DNA from 4 places in the Streptomyces sp. H51 genome. Region 1 is predicted to be linked to each of the others. Evidence: riboswitches for the same ligand, from Rfam matches in the RefSeq annotation. Region 1 holds a riboswitch; each other region holds the start of a gene.

Region 1 (7,612 bases):
CGACTTCGCGATCTTCTCGATGAGTTGCTGCGCGCTGATCTTCGGCAGATCGGGGTCCCCGGAGTCGGCGAGCGCGGGGACGAGCCCGATGGTCGCCGCCGCCACCCCCACGACCGCGACCGGGACGACGTACCGCGCGGCCTTGCGCCGTCCCGCGCGCAGGTCGTCGGACTCCCCGGCGATCGTGCTGTCGTCGGATCCGTACGGTGCCATGTGTGCCTTACCTCCGTCGTCGGCGGCGGCTGCTCCACTCACGATTCACCCCGAGCCGCCATTCTCACCCGAATCGGTGAGGATTGGTGTTTTCCGTGGTCTCCATCTGACCAAATGACCCGTCAGGAAGCGTCAGACCGCGGAGCCAACTCCGAGTACGCCTGGGGTATGACACGAGAGGGCGGCACGTCCGCCTACCCGTAGGGGTCCGGCTCGGGGGCATGACGTACGCCATCCGCCGAACGATTCCGACATGGGGCGAATCAGGACCGACCGAACTTCACTCCCACGAGGGCGAATCCGGACCGGCCGGACTTCACTCCACCGAACCGGACGGAACCGGGCAGAACCAGGCCGTCGGGCGCGTCACCCGGCGCGGTGCACCACCGCGTCGCACAGCTGCACCAGCGCCGCCTTCGCGTCGCATTCCGGGAGCGGCGCGAGGGCCGCCCTGGCGTCCTCCGCGTACCGCACGGTGTCACGCCGCGCCTGCTCCAGCGCGGGATGCGCCCGCAGCCCCGCCAGCGCCCGGGCGTGCCGCGCGTCGTCGCTCAGGTCGGAGTCCAGCAGCTCGCACAGGGCGATGTCCTCGGCGAGCCCCAGCCGGGCCGCCCGCTCCCGCAGCCGCAGCACGGGCAGCGTCGCGACACCCTCCCGCAGGTCCGTGCCCGGGGTCTTGCCGGACTCGTGCGAGTCGGAGGCGATGTCCAGCACGTCGTCGGCCAGCTGGAAGGCGACGCCGAGCCGCTCCCCGTACTGGGTGAGCACGTCGACGACCGTCTCGTCGGCGCCGGACATCATCGCGCCGAACCGGCAGGACACGGCCACCAGCGACCCCGTCTTGCCGCCCAGGACGTCGAGGTAGTGCTCGACCGGGTCCCGGCCGTCCTGCGGGCCCGCGGTCTCCAGGATCTGCCCGGTGACCAGCCGCTCGAACGCCTCGGCCTGCACCCGGACCGCCTCGGGCCCCAGGTCGGCCAGGATGTGCGAGGCGCGGGCGAACAGGAAGTCGCCGGTGAGGACCGCCACCGAGTTGCCCCAGCGCGTGTTCGCGCTGTCCACGCCACGCCGCACCGCCGCCTCGTCCATGACGTCGTCGTGGTAGAGGGTCGCGAGGTGGGTCAGCTCCACGACCACGGCCGACGGCACGATCCCCGGCGCGTACGGGTCACCGAACCGGGCGGCGAGCATCACGAGGAGCGGGCGGAACCGCTTTCCGCCTGCCCGCACCAGGTGCTGGGCGGCCTCCGTGATGAAGGGGACCTCACTCTTGGTGGCTTCGAGCAGTCCCTCCTCGACAGCCGCCAATCCGGCCTGGACATCGGCTTCCAGAGCCTGGTCCCGCACGCTCAGCCCGAATGGCCCGACGACGGTCACGAGGGGTCTCCTGTCTGCTGGTGTCTGCTGGCGATCACACGGTTTGTCGATAGGTCGCTGCCCCCACTAAGTCAGCGTATCCGGTCGGCTTTCGATCACCCATGCCGCCCACCCGTCCAGCACGGGCGGTATCGGATCACGGCCGGTATGTTTTCGATCACCAGATATGAACAGACATTTACTGACTTACCCAATCGGCCGAGGATCGGCCGACAGGGGAAGCGTGCGCCGAGGATCGGCGGTCGGACGGCGTCCGCGCGGCGCCCACACCAGGGGCCTTCTGACGTGGGCACGCAAGACGATCCGGGCGGCACGGGAGGGCGCCGCCCACCCGGCGACCACCCGCCACCACCCGCCACCCGCCACCCGCTGGCCGCCGACGGCCGGCTGCCGGCTGCCGGCCGTCGGCTGCCGGCCGTCGGCCGAACCACCACGCACCCGACCACGCCCGGCGTGCCACCCGCGGGCCGTCCGTCGAACCGCCCCAGGCGCCCCCACAGGCCCCCACCGAGCCGCCCCTGGCCACCCCTGGCCGCCACCTGGCCGCCCGCCGACCCTCCACCGCGCCCACCGCCGGGCGGCAGTCCGCCCACATGGCGCCACCCCGACCCACGGGCGGCCCATTGCAACCGAGTTGGCCCCATTGACCGTTTTGCCGCACTTGTGAATGCCCGTGAGTTGGCTCACGCCCACCCCCGCACCGCCGCCCGCGCGCCACACCCTCACATCCCGTTCCCCGCCGCCCATTTGGCCCTTGGCTACTGCAAAGGATCAAGCACCCCATACACCCCGCATCAAGGTCAAAAAGCCCGGCATACGAAACGGCCACTTGTTCCGGACATGTGCTCTCGCATACGTTCCCGGCCTGTCGGGCGGACGCCGAATCCTGCCGCCGCCCGGGAACAGCCATCGACGAACTCACGCACGGCAGGAGCGGGGGAACCAGGTAAGTCGCCGGACCGGGCACCGTCCCGGGACGGCTGGGGGTGAAGTCGCGTCGCCGCAGGGCGAGGCGGCCGGGCATCTCCCGCCCGAACCCGACAGCTCACCTCGCAGGCGCCGGAGAGGAACCGTCATGTCTGCAGTCACCCGGCACCCCCGCGTCAGAAACTCCCGTCTCGTCCGCAAACTCGCCGTCGCCGGCACGGGCCTCGCCGTGCTCGCCCTGCCGCTCGTCGGCGCGACCGAGGCGTCCGCGGCCACCTCGACCACCGTCACCGCCGCCTCGCTGGGCTACCCCGACAACCTCGACGGCTGGATCCGGGCCTCCCTCAGCGTCATGGCACAGCACGGCATCCCGGGCTCGTACAACGGCATCTACCGCAACGTCATACGCGAGTCCTCGGGCAACCCGAGGGCGATCAACAACTGGGACTCGAACGCCGCCGCCGGCACCCCCTCCAAGGGCCTGCTGCAGGTCATCGACCCGACCTTCGCCGCCTACCACGTGCCCGGCACCTCGTACGACCCCTACGACCCGATCGCGAACATCACCGCCGCCTGCAACTACGCGGCCAAGCGCTACGGTTCGATCGACAACGTCTACGGCGCCTACTAGGCGCGGCTGTCAGGCCCCGGAGAACAGCCGCTCGAGGACGACGGCGATGCCGTCGTCCTCGTTCGACAGGGTGATCTCGTCGGCGACGGCGCGGAGTTCGGGGTGGGCGTTGGCCATGGCGACGCCGTGGGCGGCCCAGTCGAACATGGGGATGTCGTTGGGCATGTCCCCGAAGGCGATCGTCTGGTGCGGGCCCAGACCGAGGTGTTCGGCGGCCAGCGCGAGGCCGGTCGCCTTGGTGACCCCGCACGGCTGGAGCTCGACGGTGCCGGGTCCCGACATGGTGACCGTGGCGAGGGGACCGACCACCGCGCGCGCGGTCTCCGTCAACTCGTCGTCGCTCAGGCGGGGGTGACGCAGCAGCACCTTGCTGATCGGCGCGCTCCACAGATCGCCGCGCCGGCCGACCCGCACGGCGGGCAGGGTGGGGTGCGGCATGAGGTAGCCGGGCTCGATGAGCGTGAGCCCGTCGACGCCGTCCTGGTCGACGGCCGCGTACACCTCCCCCACCTCGGCCTCTATCTTCCCGAGCGCGGTCTCGGCCAGTTCCCTGTCCAGGGTGACGGACCACAGCAGGCGGTCCGCCGCGGCGTCGTAGACCTGCGCGCCCTGCGCGCACACCGCCAGCCCGCCACCGCCGAGGGCGTCCAGCAACGGCCGTACGCGCGGCGCCGGCCGGCCCGTGACGACGAGGTGCCGGGCGCCGGCCTCCGCCGCCCGCGCGAGCGCGGCGAGGGAACGGTCGGAGAGCGTGTCGTCGCTTCGGAGCAGGGTGCCGTCCAGGTCGGTGGCGACGAGTGCGTATGCGGTGGGTGCGGCCATGATCAGAGAATACGGTCGGGCGCCGCGCCTACTCACCGCGCCCGCACGGCGGTTGCGGAGCCCGCGCCGAACCCGGCACACCGCACCGGCTTCACCGCACCCGGCTCACCGCGCCCGCTTCACCGCGCCCGCTTCACCGGGGGCGGCTGTGGACAGGCCGAAGGGTCCGGCGCCGATGACTGCCGTCGGTTGGATCAGCCCGGAATCGACACCTCCGACACGACGAACCCCGACATTGCCGACTTGTTGGACACCGTCCAGGACAACTGCCCAAGACAGGCGACTCGGCCGTAACGTGTGGCCCGGCCACATGACGGTACGCGCGGCCCCATGACGGCACGCGACACATGGTGAGAGTGAGGCAGCACCCATGCCCCCCTTCGATGTCCCCGAGGGCGACCCCTTCGGCCCGCACAACCTTCCCTACGGCGTCTTCTCGCCCGAGGGATCCGCCGAACGGACCGTTGGCGTCCGCCTCGGCGACCACGTCCTCGACGCGGGCGCGGCGGCGGTGGCGCTCGGTTCCCCGTACGCCTCCCTGCTCGCGCGGCCCTCGCTGAACCCGCTCCTCGCCGCGGGCCGCACCGCCTGGTCGGACGTACGGCGCGCGCTGACGGCGTGGGTGACCGTGCCCGCCCACCGGGAGACGGTCGAACGGTTCCTGCACCCGCTGTCCGCGGTGACCCTGCACCTCCCCTTCGAGGTCGCCGACTACGTCGACTTCTACGCCTCCGAGAACCACGCCCGGAACGTCGGGCAGATCTTCCGCCCCGACGCCGCCGACTCGCTGACCCCCAACTGGAAGCACCTCCCGATCGGCTACCACGGCCGGTCCGGAACGGTGGTCGTCTCCGGCACGGACGTCGTCCGCCCGTCGGGGCAGCGCAAGGCCCCGAGCGACGCGGCGCCCGTCTTCGGACCGTCCGTCCGGCTGGACATCGAGGCCGAGGTCGGCTTCGTGGTGGGCGTGGAGTCGCGGATGGGCCGGCCGGTGGCCCTCGGCGACTTCCGCGACCACGTCTTCGGGCTGTGCCTGCTCAACGACTGGTCGGCGCGCGACATCCAGGCCTGGGAGTACGTCCCCCTCGGCCCGTTCCTCGGCAAGTCCTTCGCCACCTCGGTGTCGGCGTGGATCACCCCGCTGGAGGCGCTGGAGGAGGCCCGGCTGGCACCGCCCGAGCGCACGCACCCGCTGCTGCCCTACCTGGACGACTCCGGCTCCGTGGAGGAGCCGGGCGGCTACGACCTGAGGATCTCCGTCGCGATCAACGGTCACGTCGTCTCCGAGCCCCCCTTCTCCACCATGTACTGGACGGCCGCGCAGCAACTGGCGCACATGACCGTCAACGGGGCCTCGCTGCGGACCGGCGACCTGTACGGCTCCGGCACGGTGAGCGGGGCCGAGCCGTCGCAGCGCGGGTCGCTGCTGGAGCTGACCTGGAACGGGCGGGAACCGCTCGAACTCCCCGACGGCAAGCGGACGTTCCTGGAGGACGGGGACGTGGTGACGCTGTCGGCGTGGGCGCCCGGCCCCGGCGGGGTCCGGGTGGGCCTCGGCGAGGTGACGGGGAGGGTAGTGCCCCGGCGGTGATCCGGCGGGGCCGGGACGACGCGGCCCCGGGGTACGACGGCCCGGCGTGCCCCCGGGGCCGGGCCCGGGGTTGCGCCCGGGCCCGGTGAGACGGCCGGGCGGCGTGACCAGCCGCCCGAGAGCCGGGCAGCGCGACCCGGAGCCCGGAAGCCGGGCGGCGTGGCCGGGAGCGCGGTGGGGGCGGGACTGTGACGGTGTCGGCACGTGACGTAGTCGTCCGCTTCCTTCTCCTGACTCCCGCGTCCACCGCCGTCATACTGGCGGCTGGCGCGTCGTCCTTCGGGTCCGTACGCCGGTATCACCGCACCCCTCCTCCGACCCCCAGCGACCGGAGTTCGTGGCATGACCGTCTGTCTGCTCCTGCTGAGCGTCGTCGCCCTGACGGCCGCCGTGCCGGCGCCGCGTGCGCTGGTGCGCGCCGGGTGGCCCGACCGGGAGCCGGTGGTCGGGCTGTGGGTGTGGCAATGCCTGGTGGCCACGGTCCTGTTGTGCTGCCTGACGGCCCTGCTGCTGGGCGCCGCCGCCGTCTTCGGCACCGTGCGCGCCCAGCTCTTCGCGCCCGCGCCGGCCGCGGTCACCGCCGCCTACGACCTGTCCGCCGCCCCGCCCTGGGCCGCCGCTCTGACCCTGCTGCTGGCGTGCGGCGCCGCCTGGACGACCGCGATGCTCGCCCGGGAGCTCGTCGAGGCGCGCCGGCGCCGCGTCCGGGCCCGTGCGCACCTGCGCGAGCGGGCCCCCGAGCTGCCCGCCGGGCTGGGGAAGCCGGCCCGCGGTCCCCTGCTGGTGCTGGAGGACGAGTACCCGGACGCCTGGTGGATGCCGGGCAGCCCGCCCCAGCTGGTGGTCACCACCGGCGCACTGCACCGCCTCACCGACCACCAGCTCAACGCCGTCCTCACCCACGAGCGCGGTCACGCGCGCGCCCGCCACGACTGGCTGCTGCACCTGTCGACCGCGCTGGCGACCGGGTTCCCGCGGGTGCCGTTGTTCGCCCACTTCTGCGACCAGACGCACCGGCTGGTGGAGCTGGCCGCCGACGACACAGCCTCCCGCCGGTGGGGCCACCTCACGACCGCGCTGGCGCTGATCGAACTGAACCAGCACCGCGGCGTCCTGTCCTGCGCCTCCAGCCACCGCCTGCTCGGCGAGCGCGTCGACCGGCTCCTCGAGCCGCCGCCCCGGCTGGGCCGCCGGGACCGGGCGCTCACCACGACGGCGGCGGCGCTGGTGCCGCTGCTGCCGCTGCTGATCGCGTTCGCCCCGGGCCTGACGGCACTGAACTGACCGCGCCGTCCCCGACAGCCCGAGAGCCCGAGAGCCCGGCAGCCCTACATCCAGTCGTCCGGCTCCGGTTCCACGTCCAACTCGGACCAGTCGTGACCGTCGCCGGGGTCACCGCTGCCGGGACCGGGGGTGCCCGGACCGCCGCTGCCGGGGTCGCCGGGGTCTCCGTCCGTCGCCGGAGCCGGACCGGGTGCCCCGCTCAGGGAGGCGAGCACCGCGAGGACGCCCTCCCCGTACGTCGCCAGTTTCTTCTCGCCGACCCCGCCGACGCCGCCGAGCTGCGCGATGGACGTGGGCCAGGCCGTGGCGATCTCCCGCAGCGTGGCGTCGTGGAAGATCACGTAGGCCGGGACGCCCTGCTCACGGGCCTGTTCGGCGCGCCAGGCGCGCAACGCCTCGAAGGCGGGCTGCAGTTCCGCGGGCAGCTCGGCCGCCGCGGCCCTGGGCTTGCGCTCGCCCCGGCCCGACCCCGCACCCGCGCCCGCCGAGCCCGACCGCGCGGTCGTCGGCTTCTTCGGCTCCTTGCGCAGCGGCACCTCCCGCTCGCGCCGCAGCACCGAACCGCTGGCCTCGGTCAGCACCAGCGTGCCGTACTCCCCCTCGACCGCGAGGAGTCCCTGCGCCAGCAACTGCCGTACGACACCCCGCCATTCGCCCTCGGTGAGCTCCTCGCCGATGCCGAACACCGACAGCTGGTCGTGGTCGAACTGGATCACCTTCGCCGTGCGCCGGCCCAGCAGGATGTCGACGATCTGCACCGCGCCGAA
Region 2 (7,612 bases), on a different contig from region 1:
GCCGGAGACGTCCGCGCGGTTGCCGGACGAGACGAAGGTCGACACGCCGGTCACGCCGGTGACGCCGCCGCCGCGTCGTTGCAGCCGGGACAGCAGGGCGATGCCGATGGCGCCGGACTGGGCGAACAGGCCGATCCGGCCCGGGCGGGGCATCTCGGGGGCGAGCGAGGCGTTGAGCCGTACGTCCGGGGAGGTGTTGATGATCCCGAAGGCGTTCGGGCCGATGATCCGCATGCCGTACGCGCGCGCCTGGCGGACGAGTTCGCGCTGGCGCTCGCGCCCCTCCGGACCGCTCTCGGCGTACCCGGCGGAGACCACGACCAGCCCCTGCACGCCGTGCTCGCCGCACTCGGCGACGACGTCGGGGACGTGCTCGGCGGGCACGGCGACGACCGCCAGGTCGACCGGCCCCTCGATCTCCCGCACCGAGCGGTGGGCGGGGATCCCGTCGAACTCCTTCTGGTCCGCGGCGAAGGCCCTGTTCACGGCGTGCAGCGCGCCCGTGTACCCGGCGTCCCGGATGTTGTCGAGGATGCCGCGTCCGACGCCTCCCGGGGTGCGGCCGACACCGACGACGGCGACCGCGCCGGGCACCAGCAGCCGCCGCACCGACCGCGCCTCGGCGCGCTGCTCACGGGCGCGCTGCACGGCCAGGGAGCGGTCGGTGGGCTCGATGTCGAACTCCAGGTGCACGACGCCGTCCTCGAAGCTGCGCTGCTGCGTGTACCCGGCGTCCGTGAACACCTTGATCATCTTGGTGTTGGCGGGCAGCACCTCGGCGACGAACCGGCGGATGCCGCGCTCGCGGGCGACGGCGGCGACGTGCTCGAGCAGGGCGGAGGCGACGCCGCGCCCGTGGTGGGCGTCCTGGACCAGGAAGGCGACCTCGGCCTCGTCCGCGGGGGAGGTGGCGGGCGCGCCGTCGGCGCCGATGCGGTCGTAGCGTACGGTGGCGATGAACTCGCCGCCGACAGTGGCCGCGAGTCCCACCCGGTCCACAAAGTCGTGGTGCGTGAAGCGGTGGACGTCCTTGGCGGACAGTCGCGGGTAGGGCGCGAAGAAGCGGTAGTACTTCGACTCGTCCGACACGTGCTCGTAGAAGCTGACCAGGCGATCCGCGTCGTCCGCGGTGATGGGGCGGATGCGCGCGGTGCCGCCGTCGCGCAGCACGACGTCGGCCTCCCAGTGGTCGGGGTATTCGTGCCGGTCCGGCGAGGTCTGCATGGGCCCCAGAGTACGGCTCGCTTCCGACGACGGCGCGAGGCACTCTGTGGTGAACCGCCGAGGAGGACGGTCGGGCCGAGGCCGCGGTCCGAAGGTCACTCCGGGAAGGGTCGGACGCCCCCTCCTGGCACGCTCCCCGGTGTGGGAAACTGGTCTAGACAACCCTGAGAATCGAAGGGCAGCATCACATGGCTGAGCGCCGCGTCAACATCGGCTGGGCAGAGGGCCTCCACGCCCGCCCCGCCTCCATCTTCGTCCGAGCCGCCGCGGCCACCGGCGTCCCGGTCACGATCGCCAAGGCCGACGGCGACCCCGTCAACGCGGCGTCCATGCTGGCCGTCCTGAGTCTGGGCGCCGAGGGCGGCCAGGAGGTCGTCCTCGCCTCCGACGCCGACGGGGCCGACGTCGCCCTCGACCGGCTGGCGAAGCTGGTCTCCGAGGGCCTCGAGGAACTCCCCGAGACCGTCTGACCCCCGCCAGGACCACACGGAGCCGCGTCACCCCGCAGGGGGCGGCGCGGCTTCGTCGTGGGGCGGGGGCCGATTCGCCGTAGCGCGGGGCGGGAGCGGCTTCGTCGTGGGACGGGGCGGGTACGGGCGGCGCCGCCGTGGCACAGGACGGGCCGGGGCGGTTCCACCATCCCCCGCCGGTGTGCGGCTGTGCCGCCCTCTCCCCCGAGCCGGGTGCGTGCGACTCGCCGGCTCGCGGACCGAGCGCGGGCGGTCCCGGGCAGTCCCGGGCGTGGTGCGAGCGTGGTGCGGGCCGGATCCGGGCGGCTTCGCCGCGGAACGGGCGGGTGCCCCTGGCGTGGGGCGGGCGCGCGTGAAGTCGGCGGGTCCGTGGAATTGTCGTTCACGGGCCGGAGGCCGGACGCAATGGCGGGTGATCGGATGGCGGCTGATCGGATGGCGGTATTCGTCACGCGGACATGCGGAAGGCGCGCGGGCGGGAATTCACGGCGCGCACGGAAAAGGGCAGCAGAAATAGAGCCCGGCTGAATATCTGCTCTTTGTATACGGCGCGCATGTTAATACCGCAGGCCAGACATGTTTACGGGATGTTGCGAGTTCCTCACACGGTCGGCGCGGTCCGCCCCGCCGCCGAAGCGCAGCCGGTGCGCGGTGGTGGAGCGCTCGGTGTGCAGCGCCGTGACCGCCCGCGCGCGCTCACCGTCGCCGCGTGCCACCGCGTCGACGATCGCCCCGTGCTCCGCCCAGGACTCCATCGGGTCGGCCGGCGCGTCCACGGCGTACATCCAGGAGATCTTCTGGCGCAGCTGGGTCAGCATCGAGGTCAGCGCGGGGCTGCGGGAGGCCTGGGCGAGCGTCTCGTGGAACCAGCCGCCCAGCGAGCGCAGGTCGTCGCTGTTGCCCCTCCTGGCGCGCTCCTGACCCAGCCTGACCAGGCCGCGCAGCACCTTCAGGTGGGCCTCGGTGCGCCGCTGGGCGGCCCGCGCGGCGCCCAGCGGCTCCAGCAGCACGCGCATCTCCAGCAGGTCGGCGGCCTCCTGCTCGGTCGGCTCGGCGACGCACGCGCCCGCGTGCCGCCGGGTCACCACGAAGCCCTCCGCCTCCAGCGTGCGCAGGGCCTCGCGGACGGGGACGCGGGAGACGCCGTAGCGGCGGGCGAGGACTTCCTCGGTGAGCCGGCCGCCGCGCTCGTGGACACCCGCGACGATGTCGTCCCGAATGGCCGTGCACACCGAGTGCGCGGGAATGCGCATGACCGACCTCCGCATTAATCCCCGTGAAACGTCGACGATTGACGTGTGTTCAGTGACTCTAATGCAATGGGCCGGAATTTCCGACGGCGGGCCGGAATCCAGGGATATTTTTTGGTCAACGGGCCGGACGGCCGGGGAGACGGAACGCCGAAAGCCCCGGCCGGTGGGCCGGGGCTCGGGTCGGAGCGGAGTTGCGGCGGACCGGTGATCCGTCCTCAGAGGTTCACGCCGTGCCTGCGCAGGTAGGCGAGCGGGTCGACGTCCGAGCCGTACTCGGGGGTGGTGCGGACCTCGAAGTGCAGGTGGGGTCCGGTCACGTTGCCGGTGGCGCCGGACAGGCCGATCCGCTGTCCCGGGGCCACCGTCTGGCCCACCGAGACGGCGATGGACGACAGGTGGCCGTACTGGGTGTACATGCCGTCGGCCATCCTGATCACGACCTGGTTGCCGTACGCCCCGCCCCAGCCGGCCTCGACGACCGTGCCGGCTCCGGCGGCGTGCACCGCCGTGCCGCTCGCGGCGTGGAAGTCGATTCCCGTGTGGCTGCCGGAGGACCACACGGAGCCGCCGGTGCGGTAGCCGGTGGAGACGTACGAGTGCGCGATCGGCGACGTGAACGCGTTGAGGCGCTCGCGCTCGGCCTCGCGGGCGGCGCGCGCCTTGGCCTCGCGCTCCTGCGCGGCCAGCGCGGCGGCCTTCTCGCGCGCGGCCCGCTCGGCGGCCTTCTCGATCGCGGCGTCCTCGGCGGCCTGCTGCTGGGCCTCCGCCTGGGCGTCGATCTTCTCGGCGACCGCGTCGCCGAGGCTGACGACGGGGAGCAGGCCGGTCCGCTCGACCGTGTTGTCGGCGGCGAGCGCCGGGGCGGCCAGAGCGCCGACGACACCGGTGGTCGCGAGGGTCGCCATGCCCGCCGCGCGCGCGGTGGTGCTCCTGAGACGGCTGGGGCGGCGGTGCTTGCCGGTGGCGCAGGTGAACGCCATGTGTGTGGCTGGTCCTTTCCTTCCCTCTCGCCTGCCGGGTTAGCTGACGGGTTCGGAGCAGGAAGGTCTCCTACGGGCCCCCTCGCCGCGGCGCGGGCGTCCGATTCACCCCAGGGACGTGGGTCCCCGGCTCCCCTGGCTCGCGCCGTACGGGGACTCGGCGATGGCTGTCCGGTGCCGCGGGTGCGGCGCACTGCCTGACGAACAGCCCGGAAGACGCTAAACGGGCCGCCTCTCCATCCCCAAACGGAAGACCGCTTTTGTAGCGCATGCCACAGGGCAGACGGGCAGCCTCCGCCTCAATTCGGGCACAAGAGCGCCCCGGTGACCCGTCGGTCACCGGGGCCCCCGCCCGCGGGTGCGGCTACTCGGCGGGCACGACGGTCACTTCGCCGATGCCGAGGGCCTCGACGGGCTCCTTGATCCGGGACGCGTCACCGACGAGGACGGTCACCAGGCGGTCCACCGGGAACGCGCTCACGGCCGCCGCCGTGGCCTCCACGGTGCCGGTCTCGGCGAGCCGCCGGTACAGCGTCGCCTGGAAGTCGTCCGGCAGGTGCTGCTCGACCTGGTCGGCCAGCGTGCTCGCCACGGCGGCCGCGGTCTCGTACTTCAGCGGCGCGACGCCGACGAGGTTCTGCACGGCGACGTCACGCTCCGCGTCGGTCAGGCCCTCCGCCGCCAGGGTGCGCAGCACCGTCCACAGGTCGTGCAGCGCGGGGCCGGTGTTCGGGGTGTCCACGGAGCCGCTGATGGCGAGCATCGCGGCGCCCGAACCGTCCGGCGCGGACCGCAGCACCTGGGCGAAGGCGCGCACGCCGTAGGTGTAGCCCTTCTCCTCCCGCAGCACGCGGTCCAGGCGGGAGGTGAGGGTGCCGCCCAGGCAGTAGGTGCCGAGCACCTGCGCGGGCCACACACGGTCGTGCCGGTCGGGTCCGACCCGGCCGATGAGCAGCTGGGTCTGGACGGCGCCGGGACGGTCGACGATGACGACGCGGCCGGTGTCGTCGGCGATCACCGGCGGCACCGGGCGCGGCTCGGCCGCCGGGCCGGTCCAGGAGCCGAGGGTGTCGCCGAGCAGGGCGTCGAGGTCGATGCCGGTGAGGTCGCCGACGACCACGGCGGTGGCGGTCACGGGGCGGACGTGCTTCTCGTAGAAGGCGCGTACGGCCGCGGAGTCGATGTCGGAGACGGTGTCCTCGGTGCCCTGGCGCGGGCGCGACATCCGCGAGTCCGCCGCGAAGAGTTCCTTCGACAGTTCCTTGGCGGCGCGCCGGGCGGGGCTGGCCAGCTCGTGCGGGATCTCGTCGAGGCGGTTGCGCACCAGCCGCTCGACCTCGCTGTCGGCGAAGGCGGGCGCCCGCAGGGCGTCGGCCACCAGACCGAGCGCCTTGGCCAGGCGGGAGACCGGCACCTCCAGGCTCAGGCGGACGCCGGGGTGGTCGGCGTGCGCGTCGAGGGTGGCGCCGCAGCGCTCCAGCTCGGCGGCGAACTCCTCGGCGGAGTGCTTGTCGGTGCCCTCGGAGAAGGCGCGGGCCATGATCGTGGCGACGCCGTCGAAGCCGGCCGGCTCGGCGTCCAGGGGGGCGTCCAGGAGCACCTCCACGGCGACGACCTGCTGGCCGGGGCGGTGGCAGTGCAGCACCGTCAGCCCGTTGTCGAGCGTGCCGCGCTCGGGGGCCGGGAACGCCCAGGGCCTGGCCTCGCCCGCGCGGGGCCGGGGGTGGAACTCCATCGTGGCGAGCTCGGTCACTTGGCCGCCTCCTCGTTGACGTCGGTGCCTTCCACGGTGGCCTCGGCCTCCGGGTCCTCGGGCGGGTCCGCGGCCTCCGCGACCTCGGCGGCGACGGGCTCGTAGACGAGCACCGCGCGGTTGTCGGGGCGCAGGCGCGCCCTGGCGGCGTCCCGCACCTCCTCGGCCGTCACGTCGAGCACGCGCCGCACGGCGGTCAGGGCGAGCTGCGGGTCGCCGAAGAGGACGGCGTACCGGCACAGTTCGTCGGCGCGGCCGGCGACCGTGCCGAGCCGGTCCAGCCACTCGCGCTCCAACTGGGCCTGGGCGCGCTCCATCTCCTCGGCCGTAGGGCCCTCCTCGGCGAACCGGGCGAGCTCCTCGTCGATGGCGGCCTCGATGACCGGCACCTCGACGTCGCCGGAGGTCTTCACGTCGAGCCAGCCCAGGGAGGGCGCCCCGGCGAGCCGCAGCAGGCCGAAGCCGGCCGCGACGGCCGTACGGTCGCGCCGGACGAGGCGGTTGTACAGGCGGGAGGACTCGCCGCCGCCGAGGACGGTGAGCGCCAGGTCGGCGGCGTCGCACTCGCGCGTGCCGTCGTGCGGCAGCCGGTAGGCCGCCATCAGGGCGCGGGCCGGCACCTCCTCCTCGACGACCTCGCGCAGCTGCTCGCCGATGACGTCGGGCAGCGTGCCGTCGCGGGGCGCGGGCTTGCCGTCGTGTGCCGGGATGGATCCGAAGTACTTCTCGATCCAGGCGAGCGTCTGCTCGGGGTCGATGTCGCCGACGACCGACAGGACGGCGTTGTTCGGCGCGTAGTAGGTGCGGAAGAACGCGCGCGCGTCCTCCAGGGTCGCCGCGTCCAGGTCGGCCATCGAGCCGATCGGGGTGTGGTGGTAGGGGTGGCCGTCCGGGTAGGCCATGCCGGTCAGCTTCTCGAAGGCGGTGCCGTAGGGCACGTTGTCGTAGCGCTGGCGGCGCTCGTTCTTGACGACGTCCCGCTGGTTCTCCATGGACTCCTCGTCCAGGGCGGCGAGCAGGGAGCCCATGCGGTCGGCCTCCAGCCAGAGGGCGAGCTCCAGCTGGTGGGCGGGCATGGTCTCGAAGTAGTTGGTGCGCTCGAAGCTCGTGGTGCCGTTGAGCGAGCCGCCGGCGCCCTGCACCAGCTCGAAGTGGCCGTTGCCCCGCACCTGCGCCGAGCCCTGGAACATCAGGTGCTCGAAGAGGTGAGCCAGGCCGGTACGGCCCTTGACCTCGTGGCGCGAGCCGACGTCGTACCAGAGGCACACCGCCGCGACCGGGGTCAGGTGGTCCTCGGAGAGCACCACGCGCAGCCCGTTGGCCAGGCGGTGCTCGGTCGCTGTCAGGCCCCCGGAGCCTGCCTGGTCTGTGGCCGTGTGACCCATGGGCATGTACGTCCCTTCGATCGCGGATGCGGTGCCTGCATCGCGGTTTTCCTGCCGGTCCTGCCACTGTATGCAAGCGGGCGGAGCCGGGGCGAAGTTCCCGGACGGCGTACGCCCACAGCGGATCGCGTTAGCCTGCGGGCAGCCGCGTCGGCGCGGCACGGGGTGTCGGCCGGACCGCCGGCACCGGGTCCCGGCGCAGGCTGTCAGTGCCGCGGTCCACAATGGTCCGCGTCAGATCCCGTCAAACGCTCCAGCACGAGTGAGCCGCAGGGGCGGCTACGCGCAGCCCCGCAAGCGAGCGACAGATACCAGGAGGAGCCGGCAGCGATGGCCCGCCGCAGCACGAAGACCCCGCCGCCCGACGACGCGTTCGAGGAGCGGATCCTCGACATCGACGTTGTCGACGAGATGCAGGGCTCCTTCCTCGAGTACGCGTACTCGGTCATCTATTCCCGGGCCCTGCCGGACGCCCGGGACGGCCTGAAGCCGGTGCACCGCCGCATCGTCTACCAGATGAACGAGATGGGCCTGCGCCCCGACCGCG
Region 3 (7,612 bases), on a different contig from region 1:
GGGGACTGGACATCGACGGGCAGCGGGTGATCGACCTCGCCGAGCTGTTCGGCAACTCCGGCCCGGTGGTGCTGGAGATCGGGTTCGGCATGGGCGAGGCCACCGCGCGGATGGCCGCCGCCGACCCGGGGACCAACATCCTCGCCGTCGACGTGCACACCCCGGGCCAGGGCAATCTGCTCAACCTCGCCGACCAGGCCGGCCTGTCCAACGTCCGGGTCGGCAACGGGGACGCGATCATCCTGCTGCGCGAGATGCTCCTCCCCGACTCCCTCGACGGCCTGCGCGTCTACTTCCCCGACCCCTGGCCCAAGAAGCGGCACCACAAACGGCGCCTGATCCAGCCCGAGTTCCTGGATCTCGCCGCGTCCCGCATCAGACCCGGCGGCATCGTGCACTGCGCGACCGACTGGGAGCCGTACGCCGAGCAGATGCTCAAGGTGCTCACCGCTCATCCCGGGTTCGAGAACACCCGGCCCGGCGGCGGTTTCGCGCCGCGCCCCGACTTCCGGCCGCTGACCCGTTTCGAGGGACAGGGACTGGACAAGGGACATGTCGTGAACGACCTGCTGTTCCGCCGCGTGCAGCAGCACCACCCCCAGCCCCCCACCGGCGCCTGAAGCGCGCCGGACGCGTTCCGCACCGTCGCGGGCGGCGCACCGCCTCGTTAGGGTCGATGCCGTGGCCACCTTCCCCCCGTACCCGACGCATCCGCCGCACGCAGGCGGCCTGGCCGGCGGCCTGGCCAGGCACGCGCACTGGTGGCAGCGCAAGTGGGTGCGCTACGGCGCGCTCAGCACCCTGCTCGCGCTCTCCGGGCTCGTCATCCTCGCCCTGGTGCGCGAACAGACCGGCACCGAGGGGTTCCTGGTCGGGCTGGGCCTCGCCGTGCTGCCGGTTCCGCTCCTGGTGGCCGCCTTCCGCTGGCTCGACCGGGTCGCCCCCGGCCCGTGGCGCAACCTGGTGTTCGCCTTCGCGTGGGGCGCCTGCGCGGCGGCGCTGATAGCGATCGTCGCCAACAGCTTCGCGACCCGATGGATAGCGACGTCGACCGCGGACCCGGCGAGCGCGGACACCCTCGGCGCGACGGTCATAGCGCCGGTCGTCGAGGAGTCCGCGAAGGCCGCGGCCGTGCTGCTGGTGTTCCTTTTCCGCAGACGGGACTTCACGGGCATCGTCGACGGGGTGGTCATAGCCGGGATCACCGCCACCGGCTTCGCGTTCACCGAGAACATCCTCTACCTCGGCACCGCCTTCGGCACCGACCGGCTCACCGGCGACAGCGGCATCGCCTCCGTCACCGCGGCGACCTTCTTCGTCCGCGTCGTCATGTCGCCGTTCGCGCACCCCCTGTTCACCGTCCTGACCGGCATCGGGTTCGGCGTGGCCGCCCTCTCGGCGGAACGGCAGCACGTCCGGCGAGTGCTCGTCCCGCTCTCCGGGCTGCTGCTCGCCATGGGCATGCACGCACTGTGGAACGGCTCGGCGACGTTCGGCGAGTTCGGGTTCTTCGCGGTGTACGCGGCCTTCATGGTGCCCGCGTTCGGGCTGCTGACGTGGCTGGTCATCTGGACGCGGCAGCGCGAACTGCGGACCGTGCGCGAGGAACTGCCGCCGTACGTCCTCGCCGGCTGGCTGACGCCGGCCGAGCCGTACGCGCTCGGTTCCATGCGGGCGCGGCGGACGGCCCGCGACTACGCCCGACACCGCTTCGGCAAGCCGGCCGGGCGGACGGTGGCCGAGTACGAGGCGTACGCGACGTCGCTGGCGTTCCTGCGGCACCGGGGACGGCGCGGACGCGCGGACGCCGACTTCGTCGTACGGGAACGGGAGTTGCTGGCCGAGCTGTGGTGGCGGCGCGAGATCGCGCGGCCGGCCCTGGACCACGCGGCCCGGGTGACGGCTCCCCCGGTGCCGGTCGTCGCAGCGCCCTGGCCGGCGTACGGGCATCCCGCGAACCCCGCGTACAACCCGTACCGCTCCTAGGCCCTGTCGTTCGGATCTTCCCGGCGGCGCGGGCCCTGGCACGCGCATCCGCCGCGTCGTCGCCGGTCGCCGACGCTCCGCCGGCGGTGTTCCCGGAGTTCCCGGGCACGCCTGACCGGCAGTCCTGACGTCGGGGGGTTTGCCGTCAGGACCGCCGGGGATCAGGGAGAGATCAGGGGTTGAGTCCCTTGCCGCGCAGCCAGGCCATCGGGTCGATGCCGCTGGCCTGCCCGCCCGCGTGAACCTCGAGGTGCAGGTGCGGGCCGGTCACGTTCCCGGTGGCGCCCACGCGCCCGATGACGTCACCGGTGCTGACCTTCTGACCCACGCTCACGCTGATCGACGACTGGTGGCAGAACCACAGCTCGGTGCCGTCGTCCAGGGTCAGGATCGTGCGGTAGCCGTACGACCCCGCCCAGCCGGCCTCGGTGATGGTCCCGCTGTGGACGGCCTTGATGAGCGTGCCGGTCGGGGCGGCGAAGTCGAGGCCGGTGTGGTAGCCGGAGGACCACATGGAGCCGGCCTGACCGAAGGTCGAGGTGATGGTGTACGAGGAGGTCGGCAGCGTGTACTGCTTGGCCAGCTCGGCGAGGCGCGCGGCCTCGGCCTTCCTCTTGGCCTCCGCCTCCGCCTTCTCCTTCGCGGCGGCGGCCTTGGCGGCGGCCGCCTTCTCGGCCTGCTCGGCCGCGTCGGCGACCTGCTTGGCGAGGGCGGCCTCGGTGGCCCGCTGCGTCTTGGTCTCGACCTGGACCTGCTGCGACTCGGCCTGCGCCATGATGCGGTCGCGCAGCGCCTCGCCGGCGTCCTTGGTGTTCTCCGCGGAGGTCACGCCGACGCTGCTGAGCGGAGTGGCGGAGCCCTGCGGCTCGGGCTCGTCGTCGGAGATCAGCGAGCCGACCGAGGGCAGGTCGGGCATGGAGATGGACACCGGCGGCTTGCCGGTGTTGGCGCTGGCCATGCCGCCCGCGCCGACGGCGGCTATGACACCGACGCCCAGGACCGTGGAGCTGCGGGCGAGTCCCCCGCCTCGCTGCTTGGAGACGCGGTGCCGGCCGCGTACGGGGCGGACGGAATCCTCTGTGGGGTTCCATGCCTCCCACGGGCCCTCGTCGGTGCGGTAGCTGCCGTAGCCGAAGGTGTCACTCGGCTGGAACGGGGCTGTCGGGGCAGGCCGGTTGGACGCCACGTGGGCGTGCTCCTTTCCTTCCTTCTCGCCTACCGGGTTAGCTGACGGGTTCGGAGCAGGAAGGTCTCCTACGCGCGTGTATCCACCGTGATCCCACGGCGGTATTCGCGCGATTCACCCCAGAGTGGTGGTTCCCCGGTTCCCTTGCGGGATTCGGCGCGTGCGCACGGAGCCGCCTCTTGTGACGGCTGGGACGACCGCGCTGCGTTATCGAACGTTAATAGACGCAGGGGCTCGTTTCCAAGCCGTTCCGCTTGATCATTAACGAATCCGCATCGGACGTACATCCCCATGACCGCCTAAAAACGGGCGAGTTCACCCCTCGCGCAACCCGGGGACCACACTGCGCACGGCGGCCGACCCATCACCGACAGTCACCGACCGCACGAAAACACCGACGGCCGGGACCTTTGAAGATCCCGGCCGTCGGCCTTGAGTAGCGGGGACAGGATTTGAACCTGCGACCTCTGGGTTATGAGCCCAGCGAGCTACCGAGCTGCTCCACCCCGCGTCGGTGTGTCACCAGTGTACGCCATGCGCAGGACGGCAAGCACACGCGCTTCTCCGCGCCGCGCGCCGTCGGCCGCGTACGGGCGGGACCCACCCCCCACCGCCAGCGCTACGCGGTCCCCCACCGAACCGCCACAGGCCGCCGCAGGCACCCCCAACGCCACCGCGGGCCGCCGCTACCCCACCAGATGCCGATTGGGCGCCTGGGCCCGCTCCGCGTACTCCGGCAGCACGACCACGTCGGCCCCCTCCCCCGCCAACAGCCCGCTGCCGTCGGCGCTTTCGACGAACGTGTCGGGTTCCCGCCACGCCGTCACCACCCGCCGTACCCCCGCATCGAGGATCAGCCGCGCGCACGGTTTGGGCCGGGACGCGCGCCGGGCGCACGGCTCGAGGCTGCTGTAGACCGTGGCGCCGGCGAGCCGGGGATCGGCGGGATCCAGTTTCGCCAGAGCCGCCTCCTCCGCGTGCACCACAGGATCGTCCCCCTCCCGGGAGTACCCCCGGGCCAGCTCCGTACCGTCACCGGCCACCACCACCGCCCCCACGCTGAACGCCGTCCGCGACGGCGGACACAGCGCCGCCAGCTCGCACGCGAGGGCGAGCCAGTGACGGTCGGCGGCCACGGCGACCTCCCCGGTCCCGGGGGCCGTCGGCTCGTACCGCATGAGGACGACGTCCTCGATCCGCCGCGTCTCCAGCAGCCGCAGCCGCCCGCCCTGGTACGCCCCCGGACCGAACAGCCGCGGCGCGGCGGGGTCGCCCACGAACAGCGGCGCCAGCGCGAGCTGCAGTTCGTCGGCGAGCCCCTGCTGGAGCAGCTGGGTGTGCACGAGCCCCCCGCCCTCCACCATGAGACGGCGCACCCCCCGGACGTCGTGCAGGTGCCGCAGCAGCGGCCGCCAGCCGACGTCGTCGCCCAGCGCGACGATGTCGGCGGCGAGCCCCAGCGCGCGGGCCCGCTCGGCGCCCTGGTCCGTCGTGTAGAGGACCTTCTCGCCGCCCGTGTGCCAGAACCGCGCCGCCGGATCGAGTTCCCCCGACGCGCTGACGGTGACCTTGAGCGGGTAGGCGGACCGGCCCGCGGCCACCCGGTCGGCGCGGCGACGCTCCGAGTTGACCAGCAGCCGCGGGTTGTCGGCCCGGATCGTCCCGGCACCGACCAGGATCGCGTCGACGGAAGCACGTACCTCGTCGACCCGGTCGAAGTCCGCCGGGCCGGAGAGCAGGAGCCGCTCGGGGCCGGTGTCGTCGAGGTAGCCGTCCAGGGAGACGGCGGCGGACAGCAGGACGTAGGGATGCGGCATCGAGCGCGCTCACTCTCGGAGGCGGGCGGTCCTGGTTCAAGTTTGAAACAAACTTACACTGGTGGCATGACACCCCGCTGGCTCACCCCGGACGAGCAGCGCGCCTGGCGCGCTTACCTCGCGGCGACGCACCTCCTGGAGGACGCGCTCGACCGGCAGCTCCAGCAGGACGCCGGCATGCCGCACCTGTACTACTCCATCCTCGCGAATCTTTCCGATGCGCCGGAGCACAGGCTGCGCATGACCGACCTCGCGGAGAAGACGAAGATCACCCGCAGCCGTCTGACGTACGCGGTGACCCGGCTGGAGAAGGACGGCCTGCTGCGGCGCGAGAACTGCAGGTGGGACAAGCGGAGCAGCATCGCCGCACTGACCGACGAGGGCATGGCGGTGCTGGAACGCACGGCTCCCGGCCACGTCGAGACGGTGCGCGCGTCCCTCTTCGACCACCTCACCGAGGAGCAGGTGGGACAGCTGGAGGACATCTGCACGGGGATCGCGCGGGCGCTGGAGGGCCAGGACGCCCCCCGGCCGGCCCCCGACGAGGTCCCGTGGCGCCGCCGCTCCTCCCCTTGCTCCTGAGCCGCGCCGCTTGTTCGTGAGCCGCGCCGCTTGTTCGTGAGCCGCACCACGTGGTCGTGAGCCGCACCGCAAAGCTGTTGATTCAAATTTAAAGCATGGAGTAGGGTCCCCTCAGCGGATCTGCTTCAAATCTGAAGCACACCTCCCGTGCAACCGCGAGCACGGAAGCAGAGCACCCGTCCGCGCCGTCCACCCCGGCCCCGGAGGCCCGCATGCCCGACCCCGCCCCCGACTTCCCCGCCGCCACGCCGCGCTCCCGCGTGCGGGTACCGCTGCGCTTCCACGACGGATACAGCGCCGACGCCGACCTGGTCACCTTCCACGGCCTGGCCGACGACCGCGAGCACGTGGCCGTGGTCCTCGGCGACCCGGCCCCCGGCACGCCTCCGCTGGTCCGCCTGCACTCCGAGTGCCTGACCGGCGACGTCTTCGGCTCGGCCCGCTGCGACTGCGGACCCCAGCTGCGCGAAGCGGTCGAGCGCATCGCCGGCCGCGGCGGCGTCCTGCTCTACCTCCGCCAGGAGGGACGCGGCATCGGCCTCTACAACAAGCTCGACGCCTACGCGCTCCAGGACGACGGCCTGGACACCTACCAGGCGAACGCGGCGCTCGGCCTGCCCGAGGACGCCCGCGACTACACGGCGGCCGCCCAGATGCTGCGCGCCCTCGGCATCGGCGAACTGGACCTGCTGTCCAACAACCCGGACAAGGCGGAGCAGCTGCGCACCCTCGGCATCGACGTCCGCGACCGCGTGCCCACGGGGGTGTTCACCACCGCCCACAACGTCCGCTACCTGCGCGCGAAGGTTCTCCAGACGCGGCACACGCTGCCGTTGGACAGCCTCACGGAGCTGACCGCGGGCTGAGGACGGCAGCCCTCAGCGGGCCGGGTCGGCCAACAGCCCGAGGACGCGCTCCAGCTCCCGCCGCGTCTCCGGGTCGGCGATCAGCCCGTCCGCCCCGATCGCCTGCCGGTCGACGGGCAGCCGCACGCAGGCGGACGGCACGACGCTCGCGCCGGTGTACTCCAGCACCGTCCGCAGCGTGGCCTGCGCGCCCTCACCGCGGCCCGGAGCGGCGGCGTTGACCCAGGCGACCGGCTTGCCGCCGATCTCGGTCCCGCCCACCGTCCAGTCGAGCAGGTTCTTGAACGAGCCCGGCAGGGTTCCGGCGTACTCCGGCGTGCAGACCAGGATCCCGGCCGCCCGGCCGATCGCCGCCCGCAGCCCGGCCACCGGCGCCGGCAGCGGGTCCCGGTCGTCGTCGGGGTTGAAGTGCGGCAGCCGCGCCAGGCCGTCGTACAGCTCCGTGCGCACCGGCACGGACGGGGCGACGGCCTGTGCGGTGCGCAGCACGGCCTCGTTGCCGGAACCGGCCCGCAGGCTGCCCGACAGCAAAAGGATCAACGGAAGCGAGGACACCCGCCCAACTTACGGCAGCAACCGACCGGCACACCCCTCTCCCTCCCCCTCCCCGCACCACGCCCCCACCCGGACGATCCGCCGACAACAAGTGTGACTCCCACACATCAGGGGAGGCGGATGGATGCGGACCGCCCCGGTGTCCGTCCCCGGACGGCGAAACCAGGAAGGCCCGTGGCGGCTCCCGCGGGAACGTCCGTCCCAGGAGAGGGGCAGCGGCCACAGCCCGGCCTGCGGCCACCGGTACCGCCCCCGCCCGGCACCGTGCGTTGCGGTTGCCGCTGCCGTTGCCGTTGCGATCCGGTGGGGCTGTCTGCGCATGCTGGAGACGTATGCCGGTTCGAGAGGTGAGGCGGCTCCGTGAACGACCGGTCGGGCACGAACAGTGAGGGCTTCGCCCGGCGGCTGCCCAGCAGGGCGTCGCCGGACGGGCGGCGAGACCACGCCCGGAGGGCTGCGGACGGCCGCGACCGGATGCAGACGCTGCTGGACGCCGTCGTCGCGATCAGCGGCGACCTCGACCTGGAGGACCTGCTGCGGCGGATCGTGCAGTACGCGGCCGAGTTGGTCGACGCCGAGTACGGTGCGCTCGGCGTCCTGGGTGAGGCAGGCCGGATACG
Region 4 (7,612 bases), on a different contig from region 1:
GCCGCCAGCACCAGGTGCCGGGCGCCCGCGAAGGCGATGCGCGGCGGCAGCGCCGGGTCCAGGTCGGCGGCGGGCCAGTCCAGGGCGGCCAGGGCCTCGGCGACGTCGTCGGCGGCCGCGTCGGCGACGTACGGCTCGACGCTGGTCAGGGTCGCGCGCAGGGCGCCGGACGGCCCGGCCGCCACCGACACCGGGACGTCGCCGGCCTGCGTCACGAACAGCAGCTCGCCGGGCCCGGTCCGCTCGGCGAGGGCGACGGCGGCCGCGACCGTGGCGTGCCCGCAGAACGGCACCTCCGCCCTGGGGCTGAAGTACCGCACGGTGAAGACCCGTCCGGGGTCGGTGCCGGGCCGCTGTGGACCGGGGGTCAGGAACGCGGTCTCCGAGTAGCCGACCTCGGCGGCGACGGCGAGCATGGCGGCGTCGCCGAGACCGCTCGCGTCGAGGACGACCCCGGCCGGGTTGCCCCCGGCGGGGTCGTCGGAGAAGGCGGTGTAGTGCAGCACACCCGTCGCGGTGGCGTCGCTCGTCGTCATGTACGGGCAGAACACCGCCCGCCGACCGGCTGTTCCCGGCCGGCCGTACGGAATACGGGGTACCGAGTGACGGGGTACTGCGTACGGAGTCGCCGGTCGGCGGCGCGTGCCCGGGACGCGCCGGAGCGCCGGGTCAGGCGACCGACTCGATCCGCAGTTTGATGTCGTACGGGGACAGCATCCCCTTCGCCTGGACGTGGTCGCCGGACGACTCACCCCGCAGGCGCCGGCCGATCCAGGGCACCAGGTACTCGCGCGCCCACTGCACGTCGTCCCGCCGGATCTCGAGGGTGCCGCGCGGCGGGAGCGGCGGCCAGGCCTGCTCGGGGTCGGCCGGCACCTCCACGCCGAGGACCTGCCCGGCCCGCAGCGCCACCCGCGTGTGCCCCTCGGGTGAGAGGTGGAGCCGGTCGTGGTCCCAGGCCCGGCGGTCCTGGATGGACTTCAGGGACCACAGGTCCAGCACGGGACAGCCGTAGCGGTCGGCGATGGCCCGCACATGGCCGTTGTAGGTGGCGATCTTGCCGCGCAGGCGCTTGAGCACCGGCACGCCACGGGTGTCGAAGCCCGTCGTCACCATGACGGTGCCGACGGCCTCGGTGAGCCGTGCGACCGCCCGCTCGAAGCGTTCGGCGACCTCGTCGGGGTCGGTGCCGGGCCGGAGGATGTCGTTGCCACCCGCGCAGAAGGACACCAGGTCCGGGGCGAGTTCGACGGCCTGCGGGACCTGCTCGGCCACGATCTGGTCGAGCAGCCTGCCGCGCACGGCGAGGTTCGTGTACGTGAAGTCGCCCTCGGGCCGCCGGTCGGCGAGGAGCACCGCGAACCGGTCCGCCCAGCCGACGAACGCCCCGCCGGGACCCGGGTCGCCGACGCCCTCGGTGAAGCTGTCCCCCACCGCGACGTACGACCCGATCACTGATCTGCTGTCACTCTTCGAATCGTCTGCCACAGCAGGTCATGATTCACCGTTCAATGTGACCTACGCGACCGTAGGGAGGGCTTGACGAACGGTGAGATAAGCCACGCCTAAATTGTTCGCCAAACCCGGAATAAGCCGTCCTCGCGCCCGGCGACGGCCGAGGGCCGGACCCGGGGATCGGGGTCCGGCCCTCGGCGGCGTGCCGGGCGGTCGGGGAGCCGTCAGCCGACGGCGACGCCCTTGGAGCGGAGGTAGCCGACCGGGTCCACGTCGGAGCCGTAGTTCGGCGTGGTGCGGATCTCGAAGTGCAGGTGCGGGCCGGTCACGTTGCCGGTCGCGCCGGAGAGGCCGATCTGCTGGCCGGCGGTGACGGTCTGGCCGGCCGAGACGGAGAGCTGCGAGAGGTGTGCGTACTGGGCGTAGTAGCCGTCGGCCAGCTGGATGACGACCTGGTTGCCGTAGGCGCCGCCCCAGCCCGCGGAGACGACCGTGCCGGCGCCCACGGCCTTCAGCGAGGTGCCGGTCGGCACGACGAAGTCGATGCCGGTGTGGTAGCCGCTGGACCACATGCTGCCCGCGACGCGGTATCCGGTGCCGACGCCGGACCCGGCTACCGGGAGGGTGTAACCGCTGGAGGTGCCGGTGGACTCGGCGGCCTGGGTGACCGTCGCCTGCTGCGCGGAGGACGCGTCGGAGGAGGAGGACGGGGAGCCGGCGGAAGGCGCGGGAGCCGAAGAGGAGGACGAAGACGAAGAGGCCGACGAAGAGGCCGACGAAGACGGCGAAGAGGACGAAGGCGATGAAGACGACGAAGAGGACGACGAGGACGACGAGGAGGACGACGACTTGGTGGCGCCGCTCGTGGCCTTCTTGCCGATGACGAGCTTCAGGCCGGGGTGGATCAGCGACGGGTCGTCGCCGACGGCCTGGCGGTTGTCCGCGTACAGCTTCTTCCAGCCGCCGCGGACGCCCCGCTCCTCGGCGATCTTCGAGAGGCAGTCGCCCTCGCGCACCGAATAGGTCCGCACCCGCGCACTGTTCGCGGCCTTCCCCTTCGCGGCCTTCTTCCCCTCGGCCGCCGTCTTCTCGGCGCCGGAAAGGGACCGCACGGTCTTCTGCGAAACCGGCTGCCCGGTGTCGGCGTGGGCGCCGGTGGCCCCCAGCAGGGGGAGGGCGAGGGCGGCGCCGCCGGTTCCGGCGACGGCGATGGAGCGGGTGAAGCGCTGGGACTTGGGGCGGCGGTGCTTACCCTTCGCGGGCATGACGAATTCCTCTCCGGCGCCTGCGAGGTGAGCTGTCGGGTGCGGACTGGAGATGTCCGGCCGCGTTGTGGGCGCGACTTGACCCCAAGCCTGTTCCGGAGACCGGACAGGCGGTTCTACCTGTGGGTCCCCCGCTCCTGCCGTGCACGGGTGAGTGTGCGGGATTCCGGGCGGCGGCAGGATTCGGCGTCCGCCCGGATTGCGTGGCGAACGTAAGCGACCACGACACGAAGGGACAAGCAAGAGGTCGCGCCAGGCGCACGTTTCCCTTGATCCCTTACCGGAATCCGCGGTCACCCTCCGTCGATTCCGAGCCGGCTCCAGCAGCCAAATTCCTTGAAAAGCACCACGCATTACGTGAACATGACGGGCGACTCACGGTGACCGATATGACGATGCTCACGCGACCTCGCGCCAGCATTCCTCATTCCGGAGCGAGTTGGAATGAAATCCACCCAAAGCGCCAATTCGGACAGAAGACTCAGACAAGGGCGATGCGGCAGGGAAACACCTTCGGGACACATGAATCGTTTCGCGGCATTCGTGCACTCTCGCCACCGACTCGCCACGGAATCGCCATGGACTCCCAGGGGGCAGTCCGCACACCCCTGCTGAGCGGGGGTGTGCGTGTCGTATCGTCAAGGAGGTGCCCGTCGACGAGCAGCGCCGGCGGGGACGGCTGGGAGGAGCCCCCGTGACGCAGCAGATTCCGTCGACCGAGCCCGAGCTGGCAGGAGTCCGCAACTTCCGCGACGTGGGAGGCCTGCCGACGGTGGACGGACGACGGGTGCGCCACGGAGTGCTGTTCCGCAGCGGCCACCTCGCGCACGCCACCGCGGAGGACGCCGCCTTCCTCGCCTCGCTGGGGCTGCACACGGTCTTCGACTTCCGCAACGCGGCGGACCAGAAGCTGGAGGGCCCGGACGTCGAGCTGCCGGGCGTGCGCAATGTGAACCTGCCGCTGAGCGACCCGGCGGACGGCGCCGAGTTCTGGAAGATGGTCCGGCACGGAGACCTCGACCAGCTGCGCGAGATACTCGGGGGCGGCAAGGCGGCCGGCCGCATGATCGGCTCCTACCGCCTGCTCATCAAGGAGCGCACCGGCGAGCACACGCGCGTGCTGCGCGCGCTGGCCGAGGACAGCGTGCCCGCACTGATGCACTGCGCCGCGGGCAAGGACCGCGCGGGCCTGTCCGTCGCCGTGACGCTGCTCGCCGTGGGCGTGGAGCGGGATGCGATCTTCGCCGACTACCTGGAGTCGAACGCCAAGCACCGCCGCTACCGGGTGCAGCGCGGCGACAGCTCGGCCTCGGCCTACTCCCCCGAGGTCATGGAGCTGCTCAGCCCGCTGTTCGAGGCGCGCGAGGAGTACCTGGCGGCGGCCTTCGAGACCATCGAGGAGACGTGGGGCGGCGTCGAGCCCTACCTGGCGCAGGGACTCGGCGTCACTCCGGCGGTCCGGGAGCGGCTGCGCGAGCGCCTGCTCGACTGACGCCGCCGAGGACGCGGCGGGCTGCCGCCCAGGACGCGGCGGGCTACTTGGCGCCCACCGAGAACAGCAGGTAGATGAAGCCCGCGAAGAGGTGGCCCGCCGCGATGTAGATGATGAGGCGGATCCACAGGGAGCGCGGGAACTTCTCCTCGTAATTGCTCATGGCATGTCTCCGATGGTCGGGCCCAGGCACAGCGCGGCCGTGGGACTCTGCAACAGGGTGTGGACGAACAGCAGCTCGACCCCTTCGGGGTCCAGCGCCGCGATGCGGTGCGGCGTCAGCGAGTCGAAGTGCGCGCTGTCGCCGGGACCGAGCCGGTGTGTGGCGTCCCCGAGGCGCAGCCACAGCCGCCCCGTGAGGACGTACAGCCACTCCTCCCCGGGATGCACGCGCACGATGTCGCCCTGGGTGCCGTACGGCGCGTGGACCCGCAGGGCCTGCATGCCCCGGCCGGAGGCGCCGGCCTGCCAGTAGGTCCAGCCACCCGCGGCGGTGGGTTCCATGTCGACGGCGCGCACCACGGCGTTACGGTCGGCGACCGTCTCGCCGAGCAGCTCGGAGACCGTCGTACCGTAGATGCGGGCGAGCCCGAGGAGGACCGGCAGCGAGGGCTGCCGCTGCCCGGTCTCCAGCCGGGAGAGGTGGGCCGGGGACAGTCCGGCCGCGCGGGCCGCGGCCTCCAGGGTGAGGGAGGCGCGGCGGCGCAGGGCGCGGAGCTGCGGCGCGACGGCGGGCAGATCTGCCACCGGTCCCGCCGGCTGCTCGAACTCGGCTTCCGGGGAGCTCATACCCCCATTGAGCCGCAGCTTTACCTCTGGGGCAAATTTCTTGCCTCAGAGGCAAAGAGTGCTCGGCCGGTGGCAGGGACTGCTCGACCGGCGGCCGGGCTAGCGGTTGGCGACGGCCTGTTTGATCAACGTCTTGCCGAAGTCCCACATCAGCCCGCCTCCATTGTGCGCCTCGTCCATCACCTCCGTGAAGGCGGCCACGAACCGGTCCACCTCCGGCTCGCCGATGATCAGCGGCGGGATCAGCTTGATGACCTCCAGGTGGTCGCCGGAGACCTGGGTGAGGACGCGGTGGCGCTGCAGCAGCGGAACGACGACCATCTGCGCGAACAGCCCCTTGCGGGCGGCCTGCAGCATGGCCCACCGGCTGCGCAGCTTCAGCGACCTGGGCCGGCCGAACTCGATGCCGATCATCAGCCCGCGGCCGCGGACGTCGGCGAGCAGCTCGTACTTGTCGGTCAGCGCCGCGAGCCGGGACCTCAGGCGGTCGCCCGTCATCCGGGCGTTGGCGACGATCTGCTCGTTCTCCATGACCGACAGCACGGCCAGCCCGGCCGCCATGGCCTGGGCGTTGGCCCCGAAGCTCGCCGAGTGGACGAGGACGCGGTCCATCGACGAGTAGACCTTCTTGAAGATCCAGTCCTTGCCGAGCGTCGCCCCGACGGGCACGTACCCGCCCGACAGCGCCTTGGCCACGCACACCAGGTCCGGCTCGACGCCCTCCTCGTGCTGGTAGGCGTAGAAGTCGCCGGTCCGGCCGAGGCCGGTCTGCACCTCGTCGGCGATGAGCAGCGCCTTGTGCCGGCGCAGCAGTTCCTGCGCGGCCCGCAGGTAGCCGGGCGGGGCCTCGTACACGCCCTTGCCCTGGACCGGCTCCACGATCAGGGCGGCGACGTCGCCCTTGCTCAGCTCCCGCGCCAGGGCGTCGAGGTCGCCGAGGGGGACGGCGGTGTCGGGCAGCAGCGGGGCGAAGCCGTCCCGGAAGCCGGTCTCGCCGTTGACCGACAGCGAGCCCGTCGTCAGCCCGTGGAAGGCGTGCTCGCAGTACAGCACCCTGGGCCTGCCGGTGGCGTAGCGGGCGAACTTCAGCGCGCCCTCGACCGCCTCCGTGCCGCTGTTGCCGAAGAACACCCGGTCCAGGTGCGGGCTGTGCGCGAGGAGCTTCTCGGCCAGCAGCCCGGGCAGCGGCTGGCAGTCGAAGCGGGTGAGGTCGGCGAGCGAGGCGTCGAGGACGTCGTGCAGCGCCTTGCGGACCACCGGATGATGGCGGCCCAGGCCCATCACCCCGAACCCGGCGAGCATGTCCAGGTAGTCGTTGCCGTCCGCGTCCCAGAAGTACGCGCCCTCGCCGCGCTCGTAGACCTTGTCGAAGCCGATGGTGTGCAGCATGCGCGGGAGCTGGTGGTTGAGGTACCTGGTGTGCAGCTCGTAGCGCTCGGCTCCGCGCTCGGCCAGGAGTGCGCCGAGGTCGAACTCCTTGCTCATTCAGCCCTCTCCTTGACTGGGGCGGCCCCCGCCGGGTCGGCGGCGGCTTCCTTGGCGGCCAGGCTCGCGCTGATCCGCCCGGCCACCTCCACCGGCGTGAGCCCGATGTCGGCCAGCACCTCGGCACGCCTGGCGTGCGCGAGGAACTGCTCCGGAATCCCGAACCTCCGCACCGGTACGTCGACTTCGGCGTCGCCGAGGGCCAGCGCCACCGCGGACCCGACGCCGGCCGCGCGGCTGTTGTCCTCCACGACGGCCACCAGGCGGTGTGCGGCGGCGAGCCCCGGCAGCGCCGGATCGACCGGCTTGACCCACCGGGGGTCCACCACCGTGCACCCGATGCCGCGCGCCTGGAGCAGCTCCGCCGCCTGGAGGCAGACCGGCGCCATGACGCCGACCGCGACCAGCAGCACCTCGGGCCGGTCCGCGCGGTGCAGCACGTCCATGCCGCCCACCCGGTCGACCGCCGGGATCCGCGGTCCGACCGACTCCTTCGGGAACCGGACCAGGGTCGGCGCGTCGTCGACGGCGACCGCCTCACGCAGCTGGGCGCGCAGCTGGTCGGCGTCGCGCGGGGCGGCGATGCGCAGTCCGGGTACCACCTGGAGGACGGACATGTCCCACATGCCGTTGTGGGAAGCACCGTCCACGCCCGTGACACCGGCCCGGTCCAGCACGAAGGTGACCCCGCAGCGGTGCAGTGCCACGTCCATCAGGAGCTGGTCGAAGGCACGGTTGAGGAAGGTGGCGTAGACGGCGACCACCGGGTGCAGCCCGCCGGTCGCCAGTCCGGCCGCGGAGACCGCCGCGTGCTGCTCGGCGATGCCGACGTCCCACACCCGGCCGGGGAAGCGGGCGGCGAACCTGCCGAGGCCCACCGGGTGCAGCATGGCCGCGGTGATCGCGACGACGTCCTCGCGTTCCTCGCCGATCCGGACGATCTCGTCGCCGAACACCGAGGTCCAGGACGGGGCGTCGGCGGGTGTGAGCGGTTCGCAGGTGCGCGGGTCCATCACGCCGACGGTGTGGAAACGGTCCTCCTCGTGCGCGAGGGCGGGCTCGTAGCCGCGGCCCTTCTCGGTGAGGCAGTGGACGAGGACCGGCCCGTGGAAGCGCTTCGCGCGCC

What was found. A riboswitch is a leader RNA that binds a small molecule or an ion and turns the genes downstream of it on or off. The one in region 1 is predicted to bind cyclic di-AMP.
Positions count from the first base shown of each region.
Region 2: linked by a shared signal. The riboswitch ahead of VKA29_RS10910 (M23 family metallopeptidase) and the one ahead of VKA29_RS16070 (transglycosylase SLT domain-containing protein) in region 1 are both predicted to bind cyclic di-AMP.
Region 3: linked by a shared signal. The riboswitch ahead of VKA29_RS00215 (M23 family metallopeptidase) and the one ahead of VKA29_RS16070 (transglycosylase SLT domain-containing protein) in region 1 are both predicted to bind cyclic di-AMP.
Region 4: linked by a shared signal. The riboswitch ahead of VKA29_RS13635 (LysM peptidoglycan-binding domain-containing M23 family metallopeptidase) and the one ahead of VKA29_RS16070 (transglycosylase SLT domain-containing protein) in region 1 are both predicted to bind cyclic di-AMP.

Region 1 is NZ_JAYMHD010000050.1:8,791-16,402, forward strand. Features, by position in the region: gene VKA29_RS16060 (DUF2092 domain-containing protein) at 1-213, opposite strand, end outside; gene VKA29_RS16065 (polyprenyl synthetase family protein) at 580-1,590, opposite strand; cyclic di-AMP (ydaO/yuaA leader) riboswitch at 2,491-2,664, shown strand; gene VKA29_RS16070 (transglycosylase SLT domain-containing protein) at 2,666-3,148, shown strand; gene VKA29_RS16075 (HAD family hydrolase) at 3,158-3,970, opposite strand; gene fahA (fumarylacetoacetase) at 4,341-5,561, shown strand; gene VKA29_RS16085 (M56 family metallopeptidase) at 5,904-6,845, shown strand; gene recQ (DNA helicase RecQ) at 6,890-7,612, opposite strand, start outside.
Region 2 is NZ_JAYMHD010000038.1:77,465-85,076, reverse strand. Features, by position in the region: gene VKA29_RS10925 (GNAT family N-acetyltransferase) at 1-1,224, opposite strand, end outside; gene VKA29_RS10920 (HPr family phosphocarrier protein) at 1,413-1,694, shown strand; gene VKA29_RS10915 (GntR family transcriptional regulator) at 2,252-2,947, opposite strand; gene VKA29_RS10910 (M23 family metallopeptidase) at 3,163-3,927, opposite strand; cyclic di-AMP (ydaO/yuaA leader) riboswitch at 3,941-4,100, opposite strand; gene VKA29_RS10905 (pitrilysin family protein) at 4,292-5,680, opposite strand; gene VKA29_RS10900 (M16 family metallopeptidase) at 5,677-7,065, opposite strand; gene VKA29_RS10895 (DNA topoisomerase IV subunit A) at 7,396-7,612, shown strand, end outside.
Region 3 is NZ_JAYMHD010000005.1:13,372-20,983, forward strand. Features, by position in the region: gene trmB (tRNA (guanosine(46)-N7)-methyltransferase TrmB) at 1-620, shown strand, start outside; gene VKA29_RS00210 (PrsW family intramembrane metalloprotease) at 682-1,986, shown strand; gene VKA29_RS00215 (M23 family metallopeptidase) at 2,159-3,172, opposite strand; cyclic di-AMP (ydaO/yuaA leader) riboswitch at 3,184-3,341, opposite strand; tRNA gene VKA29_RS00220 (tRNA-Met) at 3,610-3,683, opposite strand; gene VKA29_RS00225 (dihydrofolate reductase family protein) at 3,859-4,989, opposite strand; gene VKA29_RS00230 (MarR family winged helix-turn-helix transcriptional regulator) at 5,056-5,571, shown strand; gene VKA29_RS00235 (GTP cyclohydrolase II) at 5,784-6,437, shown strand; gene VKA29_RS00240 (NADPH-dependent FMN reductase) at 6,450-6,992, opposite strand; gene VKA29_RS00245 (GAF domain-containing protein) at 7,353-7,612, shown strand, end outside.
Region 4 is NZ_JAYMHD010000048.1:1,102-8,713, reverse strand. Features, by position in the region: gene VKA29_RS13645 (PhzF family phenazine biosynthesis isomerase) at 1-536, opposite strand, end outside; gene VKA29_RS13640 (SGNH/GDSL hydrolase family protein) at 670-1,455, opposite strand; gene VKA29_RS13635 (LysM peptidoglycan-binding domain-containing M23 family metallopeptidase) at 1,680-2,720, opposite strand; cyclic di-AMP (ydaO/yuaA leader) riboswitch at 2,725-2,903, opposite strand; gene VKA29_RS13630 (tyrosine-protein phosphatase) at 3,415-4,212, shown strand; gene VKA29_RS13625 (DUF6126 family protein) at 4,256-4,375, opposite strand; gene VKA29_RS13620 (helix-turn-helix domain-containing protein) at 4,372-5,001, opposite strand; gene VKA29_RS13615 (aspartate aminotransferase family protein) at 5,101-6,486, opposite strand; gene dxs (1-deoxy-D-xylulose-5-phosphate synthase) at 6,483-7,612, opposite strand, start outside.